DNA from 2 places in the Streptosporangium sp. NBC_01755 genome. Region 1 is predicted to be linked to the other one. Evidence: predicted binding sites of a transcription regulator. Region 1 holds the regulator's gene; the other holds the start of a gene.
The links. Region 1 encodes LexA, which represses DNA repair genes until DNA is damaged. Its sites were predicted from a motif close to TCGAACANNTGTTCGA; they were not measured.

Region 1 (5,090 bases):
GGCTGCTGTCCCGCCAGCGCTTCTGGGGTTGCCCGATCCCGATCATCCACTGCGCCGACTGCGGCGAGGTCCCCGTCCCCGACGAGCAGCTGCCCGTCACCCTGCCCGACCTGCGCGGCGAGGCCCTGGCGCCCAAGGGCGTCTCCCCGCTGGCCTCGGCGGAAGAGTGGGTCAACGTCTCCTGCCCCAAGTGCGGCGGCCCGGCCAGGCGCGACACCGACACGATGGACACCTTCGTCGACTCCTCGTGGTACTTCCTGCGCTACGTCAATCCCTCCTACGAGGACGGCCCGTTCGACGTCGAGGGTGTCCGCAGGTGGGGCCCGATCGACCAGTACGTCGGGGGCGTCGAGCACGCCGTGCTGCACCTGCTGTACTCCAGGTTCTTCACCAAGGTCCTGTACGACATGGGCATGGTCGACTTCGTCGAGCCCTTCACCCGCCTGCTGAACCAGGGGCAGGTCATCAACCAGGGCAAGGCGATGTCCAAGTCGCTGGGCAACGGCGTCGACCTGGGCGAGCAGATCGACGCCTACGGGGTCGACGCGGTCAGGCTGACCGTCGTCTTCGCCGGCCCGCCCGAGGATGACATCGACTGGGCCGACGTCTCGCCGGCCGCGTCCCAGAAGTTCCTGGCCCGGGCGTTCCGCGTCATGGCCGAGGCGGGTGCGGCCTCCGCCCCCGGTGTCGACTTCGCAGGCGGAGACCTGGATCTGCGCAAGGTCGTGCACCGCACGGTCGACGAGGTCACCAGGCTGGTCGACTCCCACCGCTTCAACGTCGCGGTGGCCCGGATGATGGAGCTGACGAGCGCGACCCGCAAGGCCATCGACTCCGGGCCCGGCGCCGCCGACCCCGCGGTCAGGGAGTCCGCCGAGACGCTGGCGGTCATGCTCTCCCTGGTCGCGCCGTACGCGGCGGAGGAGGGCTGGGAGCGGCTGGGGCACAGCGGCTCGGTCGCGGTCGCGGGCTGGCCGGTGGCGGATCCGGCGCTGCTCGTCCAGGACTCCGTCACCTGCGTCGTTCAGGTCGCGGGCAAGGTGCGCGACCGGCTGGAGGTCTCTCCGGAGATCTCCGAGGGAGATCTGGAGGCGCTGGCGCTGGCATCGGAGAAGGTCCGGTCCTTCCTGCCCGGCGGCACGCCGCGCAAGGTCATCGTCCGAGCGCCCAAGCTGGTCAACATCGTCCCGTAGACGTTCGAGAGGGGACGTTCGAGAGGGGCGCCCGTCCGGTGTGCGCCCCCCGAGCTTTCATGGGCGGGCCGACCTCTGGCCCGCCCGGCTCGGGCTCTGCCGTCCGGTCGTCGCACCGCCACCCGAAAATCGTCGCACCGCCACCCGAAAACACGCCGGGCGACCGGCACCCCGATATCGGGGTGCCGGTCGCCCGGCGTTTCGCGCGTCCCTTGGAGTGTTGACGTGCAGGTCGAAGGTGCGTGCTTCAGAGCTTGCGGAGGACCGCCACGACCTTGCCGAGCACGGTGGCCTCGTCACCCGGAATCGGGTCGTAGTTGGAGTTGTGCGGGACCAGCCAGACGTGGCCGTCCCTGCGCTTGAAGGTCTTGACCGTGGCCTCGCCGTCGATCATCGCCGCGACCACGTCACCGTTGTCGGCCACCGGCTGCTGGCGTACGACCACCCAGTCGCCGTTGGCGATGGCGGCCTCGATCATCGAGTCTCCGGTCACCTGGAGGAGGAAGAGCGTGCCCTCGCCGACGAGTTGCTTGGGCAGGGCGAAGACATCCTCGATGCTCTCCTCGGCGAGGATCGGGCCGCCGGCGGCGATCCGGCCGACGAGTGGCACGTAGGCGGCGGTCGGGCGGCTGACCGGGGTCTCGTCCTCACCGGAGTCGGGATCCACCCACAGCACGGGCTCGCCGGGAAGGCGCACCTCCAGGGCACGGGGGCGGTGCGGGTCACGCCGCAGATAGCCCTTGCGCTGCAACGCCGTCAGCTGGTGCGACACGCTGGAGGTGCTGGTGAGCTGAACGGCCTCACCGATCTCCCGCATGGACGGCGGATAACCGCGCTGCTGCACGGAGTCGCGGATCACCTCAAGGATCTTCCGCTGCCTGGGGGTGAGGCCAAGGGAGTCACGCCTTCGCACCGCCAGGTCGCTGGCGGCCGAACCGTTCTCGTTGTGCTGGCTCATACGAACTCCTCGCCTCCCGGTCTGTATCTGATGTGTCGCACACAGCGACCATATAATGGCCGAAGATCATACTCAAACAATTGTTCGAATGTCCTCGATATCGGCCACGCCGTGGTGTACAACATCGTACGGGAGTTCGATCGACATCGTGTTCGATTCACCGATCTTTCTTCGACATGTGTTCGGCCAGGTCGAGGGGATGGGGGCCACCGTGAAACCGACCGCGACGACACCACGATCCATGGCTGTGCCGAGACCCCGGACGGCGCGGCGATCATCGGGGGCACCGGGGGCACCGGGAGTACCGCGCCTACGCCTTGTGCCGCCACCGAGACCGGAGCCGGAGCCCACGCCGGAGCCTGCGCTGGATCCCGGCAGAGGGGCCGGGGGCGGGCGGGGCGCGGAAGGCGGAAGGGGGCCGGGGCGGCTCGGGCGGGAGCAGGCGGTCGGGCGGCCGCGCGATCCGAAGGCGAGGTCGGGGGCCGGGTGCGAAGCGGGGCCGCGACTCGGGCGTGGAGCGAGAGGTGGGCCCGGGCGAGAGCGGGGAGCCGGGCGAGAGCGGGGAGCCGGGCGTGGGGCAGGGCCGAAGCGGGCGCCGGGATCGGGGGCGGCTCGTGCGGGGGGTGTACGCCGCCCGGGGGTCACCCGCTCCCGGACCGTCGGGCGGCCGCTCCGGCTCACCCGGCGTGGGAGGATCGTGGCGGTGGTGGTGCTCGCGCTGTTCACCCTGGGGGTGCTCTGGATCGGCGGGCGCATCGACACGGCCCTGGCGGGCGAGCGGACAGGTCCTGAGGGCCTGCCCCGGATCACGGTGCACGCGGGCGACACGCTGTGGGAGATCGCGGACGCGCTGACGCAGGAGGGTGACGCCGGTCGGACGGTCCGCCGCATCGTGGACCTCAACGGGCTGGCCGGATCCGCGGTGCGGCCCGGAACCCGGCTCTATCTCCCCGAGGGTCTCATTCGCTGAGAAGGGGGGCGGTCGGTGGGGCGCGTGGGAGTGATGGGCGGGGCCTGGGGAAGGTGTGGGTGGGCCATGCGAAGAGGGTTCGCCGGGGCTCCTGCCTGACAGATCGGCCGGGACGCGTGTGAGGGAGGGGGTGTGCGGGGTGGAGGGCATTGCCCGATGGGCGACACGCCGAGACGTGACGGCTGATCAGCGACTTCGCGTGGCGGGGTCCTTTCAACTTGCGTTCATGGTCGCGCACTTCTACCGTTAGACCACAACATCTAGTGGCTGCACCGCAACACTTCACCACAGATTGTGTTTCCATTACCGCATCTCGACTATTCGAGGGGCGTGCGCGAGCGTCTCGACACGCACGTCGTGGGGCAGGTGAGGTGGGTGAGCCGCTCCCGCAGGTCAAGGAGGCGACGCGCGTGCACTGTCCGTTCTGTCGTCATCCGGACACGCGAGTCATCGACAGCAGGGCCACCGAGGACGGTGGTGCCATCCGCCGCAGGCGCACGTGCCCGGAGTGCGGGCGCAGATTCACCACGCAGGAGACGGTCCTGCTCATGGTGGGCAAGCGCAGTGGCGTGACGGAGCCGTTCTTCAGGGACAAGGTGATCGCCGGGGTTCGGCGGGCCTGCCAGGGGCGGCCCGTCGGCGAGGACTCCCTGGCGCAGTTGGGCCAGCGGGTCGAGGAGAGCATCCGGGCCACCGGATGTGCCGAGATCGCGGCTCACGAGGTCGGGCTGGCGATCCTGGGTCCACTCCGCGAGCTGGACGAGGTGGCGTACCTGCGGTTCGCCTCCGTCTACCGGGGGTTCGAGACCCTGGCCGACTTCGAGGCGGAGATCGAGCAGCTCCGGGCGGGGCGCTCCAGCGAGCAAGACTGAGAAAGACCCTGGGCGCCGGGGGTGAGCGGCGTGTTGGTGTGGTCCGATTTGAGGGCTCGCGGAGCCCCAGGAGGGGGAAGTCATGACGGAGACCGCCGGTGCGGTGGCACGTGGGAGCAAGCGGCCGCGCAAGGGCCTGAGGATGAAGCGCATCTTCACCACCCCAGGCGTGCATCCTTATGACGAGTTGCCCTGGGAGCGCCGTGACGTCGTCATGACCAACTGGCGCGACGGCTCGGTCAACTTCGAGCAGCGCGGCGTCGAGTTCCCCCAGTCGTGGTCGGTCAACGCCGCCAACATCGTGACCACCAAATACTTCCGCGGTGCGGTCGGCACCCCGCAGCGGGAGTGGAGCCTCAAGCAGCTGATCGACCGGGTGGTGGGCGTCTACACCCGTACGGCGGTCGAGCACGGCTACTTCGCCGGCGAGGAGGATGTCGAGATCTTCGACCACGAGCTCAAGCACGCTCTGGTCAACCAGGTCTTCAGCTTCAACTCCCCCGTCTGGTTCAACGTCGGCACCGCGTCGCCGCAGCAGGTCAGCGCCTGCTTCATCCTGGCCGTCGACGACCAGATGGAGTCGATCCTCGACTGGTACAAGGAAGAGGGTGTGATCTTCAAGGGCGGTTCCGGTTCCGGCGTCAACCTCTCCAGGATCCGCTCCTCCAAGGAGCTCCTCTCCAGCGGCGGCACCGCCAGCGGCCCGGTCTCCTTCATGCGCGGAGCGGACGCCTCGGCGGGCACCATCAAGTCCGGGGGCGCCACCCGCCGCGCCGCCAAGATGGTGGTCCTCGACGTCGACCACCCCGACATCGAGGAGTTCGTCGAGACCAAGGCGCGCGAGGAGGACAAGATCCGCGCCCTCCGCGACGCCGGGTTCGACATGGACCTGGGCGGCAAGGACATCGTCTCCGTCCAGTACCAGAACGCCAACAACTCCGTGCGCGTCTCCGACGAGTTCATGCGCGCGGTGGAGAAGGGCGAGGAGTTCGGCCTGCGCGCCCGCCTCACCGGCGAGGTCATCGAGAAGGTCGACGCCAGGAGCCTGTTCCGCAAGATGGGCAAGGCCGCGTGGGAGTGCGCCGACCCCGGCCTCC
Region 2 (5,090 bases), 2.6 Mb from region 1:
GATGATGCAGCTCGGCGCCGAGGGCGTGTTCGTCGGCTCGGGCATCTTCAAGTCCGGAAACCCGGCCGAGCGCGCCGCCGCGATCGTCAAGGCCACCACCTTCCACGACGACCCCGATGTCATCGCGAAGGTCTCCCGCGGTCTGGGCGAGGCCATGGTCGGCATCAACGTCGACGACATCCCGGCCCCGCACCGGCTGGCCGAGCGCGGCTGGTAGCGGAACTCGGGAACTCAGGGGAACCCAGGGGAACCCGGGGAAATCGGTGGAGAGGCGGCATCCTTCAAGGAGGCCGCCTCTCCGGCGGTAGAAGGGCCGTCCAGGAAAACCCTGGGCTGGTTATGAACCAGTTTGGGGTGATCCGAGAGGTGGCCATACGCTGAAAGGGACATTTCTTTTCCAGGGGAAGGACCATCGGTGACCATCGTCCCGACGATCGGCGTGTTCGCGCTCCAAGGCGATGTGCGCGAGCACGTGCGCTCCCTGGAGGCGGTGGGCGCCAGAGCGGTCGCCGTACGGCGCCCCCGCGAACTGGAGGCGGTCGACGGCCTCGTCATCCCGGGCGGCGAGTCCACCACGATGTGGAAGCTCGCCGAGACCTTCGAACTGCTCGAACCGCTCCGGATGCGGATCAAGGCCGGTATGCCCGCCTACGGCTCCTGCGCCGGGATGATCATGCTGGCGGACCGGATCGAGGGCGGCGTCGAGGGCCAGCAGACGATCGGCGGCATAGACATGGTCGTCCGGCGCAACGCCTTCGGCCGCCAGGTCGACTCCTTCGAGGCCGATATCGACTTCGCCGGCCGCGGCGGCATGCGGGCGGTCTTCATCCGCGCCCCCTGGGTGGAATCCGTGGGTTCGGGGGTCGAAGTGCTGGCGTTGGCCGAACCTGGAGATAGGATCGTCGCGGTCCGTCAAGGACCGCTGCTCGCCACATCCTTTCATCCGGAAATTACCGGGGATGTTGGTGTGCATTCATATTTCGCTGAGATGGTGAGGGAGCTCTAGGGGATGTCCGGCCACTCCAAATGGGCGACGACGAAGCACAAGAAGGCGGCGCTTGATTCCAAGCGCGGCAAGCTGTTCGCCAAGCTCATCAAGAACATCGAGGTCGCGGCGCGGACGGGCGGCCCCGATCCGGACGGCAACCCGACGCTGTACGACGCCATCACCAAGGCGCGCAAGAGCTCGGTTCCGATCGACAACATCGAGCGTGCCCGCAAGCGCGGAGGCGGCCTGGAGGCCGGCGGCGCCGACTGGCAGACCATCATGTACGAGGGCTACGCCCCCGGCGGCGTCGCGGTGCTGATCGAGTGCCTCACCGACAACCGCAACCGCGCGGCCTCCGAGGTCCGGGTCGCGCTGACCCGCAACGGCGGCTCGCTGGCCGACCCGGGCTCGGTGTCCTACATGTTCAACCGCAAGGGCGTCGTGCTCGTCCCCAAGGGGGAGCTGGGTGAGGACGACGTGCTGACCGCGGTCCTCGACGCGGGGGCCGAAGAGGTCAACGACCTGGGCGACCAGTTCGAGGTCGTCTCCGAGGCCACCGACCTCGTCCCGGTCCGCAAGGCCCTGCAGGAGGCCGGGATCGACTACGACTCGGCCGAGTCCGGCTTCATGCCGACGATGAACGTCCCGCTCGACGAGGACGGCGCCCGTAAGGTCTTCCGGCTGATCGACGCCCTCGAGGACAGCGACGACGTGCAGAACGTCTGGGCCAACTTCGACGTCTCCGACGAGGTCATGGAGAAGCTCGACGCGTGATCTCGTACCTCGGCGTCCCCGTCGAGGAGCTCCGAGCGGTGGCCGCCTTCACCGTGCCCCGGGTACCCGACCGCTTCTGACACTTTCCGCGGGCCCCGCGAGGGCCGTGCGCGATGTGCTCTCAGGCGGTAGAGTCTGGCACCGAACAGGTGTTCGGCGAGCGGAGGCGTGTCGGTGCGGTTGCCCGAACTGCGGGTCATAGGGGTCGATCCCGGGCTTACCCGATGCGGGCTCGGTGCCGTCGAGGGGAGACCCGGCGCACCACTGAGCCTGGTCAAGGTCGGAGTGGTCCGCACCCCCGCCGACGACGAGATCGGCGCCCGGCTGGTGGCGATCGAGACCGGCATCGAGCAGTGGCTCGACGAGCTCGCACCCGACGCGGTGGCCGTGGAGCGGGTCTTTGCCCAGCACAACCTCAGAACCGTGATGGGCACCGCGCAGGCCTCCGCCGTGGCGATCCTGTGCGCTTCCCGCAGGGGGCTGCCGGTCGCCCTGCACACGCCGTCCGAGGTCAAGGCGGCGATCACCGGCAGCGGCACGGCGGACAAGCGGCAGGTCGGCATGATGGTGACCCGGCTGCTGCGGCTGGACGCCATGCCCAAGCCCGCCGACGCCGCCGACGCGCTCGCCCTCGCGATCTGCCACGTGTGGCGGGGCGGAGCCCAGAGCAGGCTGGCCGAGGCCGCCGCGAAGGCCATGAGCGGCCCCGGCACGACCGCCGCGGCCTACTTTCGCGGCCGGGGCAGGGCCGGATATCCGAGAGGAACCACGAAGTGATCGCCTCGGTGCGAGGACAGGTGACCGCGGTCGCCCCCGACGGGGCGGTCGTCGAGGTGGGCGGGGTGGGAGTGCTCGTGCACTGCACGCCGGGCACGCTGGCGACGCTCAGAACGGGCGAGGAGGCCAGGCTGGCCACCTCGCTGGTGGTCCGTGAGGAGTCGCTGACGCTGTTCGGCTTCGCCACCGACGACGAACGCGGGATCTTCGAGATGCTGCAGACGGCCAACGGGGTCGGCCCCAAGGTCGCCCTGGCGATGCTGGCCGTGCACACCCCCAACGCGCTCAGGATGGCCGTGGCCACCGCCGACGTCAAGGCGCTGACAAGGGTCCCCGGGGTGGGCCCGAAGGGCGCCCAGCGGATCATCGTCGATCTCAAGGACAGGCTCGGCACGCCGGAGGAGGCGGTCGGCGCCGTGCTCAACGGACGCGTCGCCGCGCCCGCCTGGCGAGACCAGGTCCACTCCGGCCTGGTCGGTCTGGGGTACTCGGTGCGGGACGCGGACGAGGCGGTCGCCGCCGTCGCGCCCCGGGCCGACGCGGAACTGGCCGAGGGCCGCACCCCGCAGGTGTCGGCGCTGCTCAAGGCGGCACTCAGCGCGCTGAGCACGCGATGAGAGGCTCGGCCGGGAGAGCACGGCAGCCGGGAGAGCGCGGGCGCCTCCGCCGTGCGGTGAGCAGAGATGGGGCGGCGTGAGTTCCGAACGGGATCTGGTGTCGCCGGACGCCGAGGGCGACGAGAGGAACATCGAGGCGGCGCTGCGGCCCAAGCGGCTGGAGGAGTTCATCGGCCAGGCGCGGGTGCGCGAGCAGTTGTCCCTGGTGCTGCAGAGCGCGCTGCGGCGTAACCGGCCGCCGGACCACGTGCTGATGAGCGGCGGTCCCGGGCTGGGCAAGACGACCCTCTCCATGATCATCGCGACCGAGCTGTCCGTGCCGCTCCGGATCACCTCGGGGCCCGCGCTTGAGCGGGCCGGTGACCTCGCGGCGATCCTGTCGACCCTCTCCGAGGGCGAGGTCCTGTTCATCGACGAGATCCACCGCATGGCCAGGCCCGCCGAGGAGATGCTCTACCTCGCGATGGAGGACTTCCGCGTCGACATCGTGGTGGGCAAGGGGCCGGGGGCGACCGCGATCCCGCTGGAGATCGCCCCGTTCACCCTGGTCGGGGCCACCACCAGGGCGGGCATGCTCCCCGCGCCGCTGCGCGACCGCTTCGGCTTCGTCGCGCACATGGACTTCTACGGGGTCGCCGAGCTGGAGGAGGTGCTGCACCGCTCCGCGCGTCTGCTGGGCGTGACGCTGCCGGGCGACGCCGCCACCGAGATCGCCGGCCGCTCGCGGGGCACGCCCCGCATCGCCAACCGCCTGCTGCGCCGCGTCCGCGACTTCGCCGAGGTGCGCGCGGAGGGCGTCGTCACCAGGGACGTCGCCGCCGCCGCGCTCAACCTCTACGAGGTCGACGCCGAGGGGCTCGACAGGCTCGACCGGGCGGTGCTCGGAGCGCTGCTGCGCAAGTTCGGCGGCGGCCCGGTGGGGCTGTCGACGCTGGCGGTCGCGGTGGGGGAGGAGCCGGAGACGGTCGAGGTGGTCGCCGAGCCCTTCCTGGTGCGGCAGGGACTGCTGGCCCGCACCCCCCGCGGCCGGGTCGCGACCGCCGCGGCCTGGACCCATCTTGGGCTTGTGCCCCCGCCGGACGCCTTCGGCGCCTCGTTCCTCGTCGATCTTGGGGATGATGCTCAGCAAATCTAGCGTTGTGCATCGGTAGGGGAGACGTACAAGCTTGATCACAGATAGATGACAAGTGTATCGAAATGGGAACTTCCCTGCGCGCCGAATCGTGACCTCGTTGCCGCGCTTCTAACAACTCGCCTAAACTCCGAGCCTTGGCCGGCTGTGTAGGCTGGCGTGCTGAGCGGCGTGGTCGTATATGACGTCCGGTTTCGCGCCGGTCATTCTCAAGAGAGGGAGCGGCCCTGTGGGCGGCAACTATTCAAGCCTGATCATGATCGCTCTCATGGTCGTGGTGTTCTATTTCCTGCTTATCCGGCCGCAGCGCAAGCGGCAGCAGGAGCAGGTCAAGATGCAGAGCAGTCTCACGCCGGGAACCGGTGTCATGACCACGACGGGTCTTTTCGGGACCGTGGTGGCGATCGACGCCGACGACGTGATCCTGGAGATCGCCCCCGGCGTGGAGACCCGCTGGGTGAAGGCGGCGATCGGTCGCGTTCTGGTTCCCGTCGACGACCCGGAGGAGGATGTCAAGGCCGTCGACCACGACGTCGCGGAGACCGCCGAGGAGCAGAGTGAAGACCGCGACTCGGCGAGCAAGAAACTGTGAGTAGGTTCACCACCAATCCCCTATAACCGAAAGTCGACCAGTGGCCCGACCGACCAGCGGCCAGAGCAAACCGGGGCGCATGCTCCTGGTGCTTCTGGCGATCATTCTCGCCATGGGAGGGGTGATGCTCCTCAACAAGGCGTACACCCCGGAATATGGCCTCGACCTCGCCGGCGGCACGACAGTGACGCTGCAGCCCATCACCCCGAA

Region 2: the regulator LexA is predicted to act here: its motif matches at 1,904-1,919, upstream of ruvC (crossover junction endodeoxyribonuclease RuvC).

The regions. Positions count from the first base shown of each region.
Region 1 is NZ_CP109131.1:1,184,837-1,189,926, reverse strand. It holds gene leuS (leucine--tRNA ligase) at 1-1,193, shown strand, start outside; gene lexA (transcriptional repressor LexA) at 1,441-2,151, opposite strand; gene OG884_RS05015 (LysM peptidoglycan-binding domain-containing protein) at 2,849-3,121, shown strand; gene nrdR (transcriptional regulator NrdR) at 3,532-3,993, shown strand; gene OG884_RS05005 (vitamin B12-dependent ribonucleotide reductase) at 4,076-5,090, shown strand, end outside.
Region 2 is NZ_CP109131.1:6,739,296-6,744,385, forward strand. It holds gene pdxS (pyridoxal 5'-phosphate synthase lyase subunit PdxS) at 1-217, shown strand, start outside; gene pdxT (pyridoxal 5'-phosphate synthase glutaminase subunit PdxT) at 416-1,006, shown strand; gene OG884_RS31155 (YebC/PmpR family DNA-binding transcriptional regulator) at 1,010-1,762, shown strand; gene ruvC (crossover junction endodeoxyribonuclease RuvC) at 1,952-2,539, shown strand; gene ruvA (Holliday junction branch migration protein RuvA) at 2,536-3,156, shown strand; gene ruvB (Holliday junction branch migration DNA helicase RuvB) at 3,233-4,291, shown strand; gene yajC (preprotein translocase subunit YajC) at 4,518-4,880, shown strand; gene secD (protein translocase subunit SecD) at 4,921-5,090, shown strand, end outside.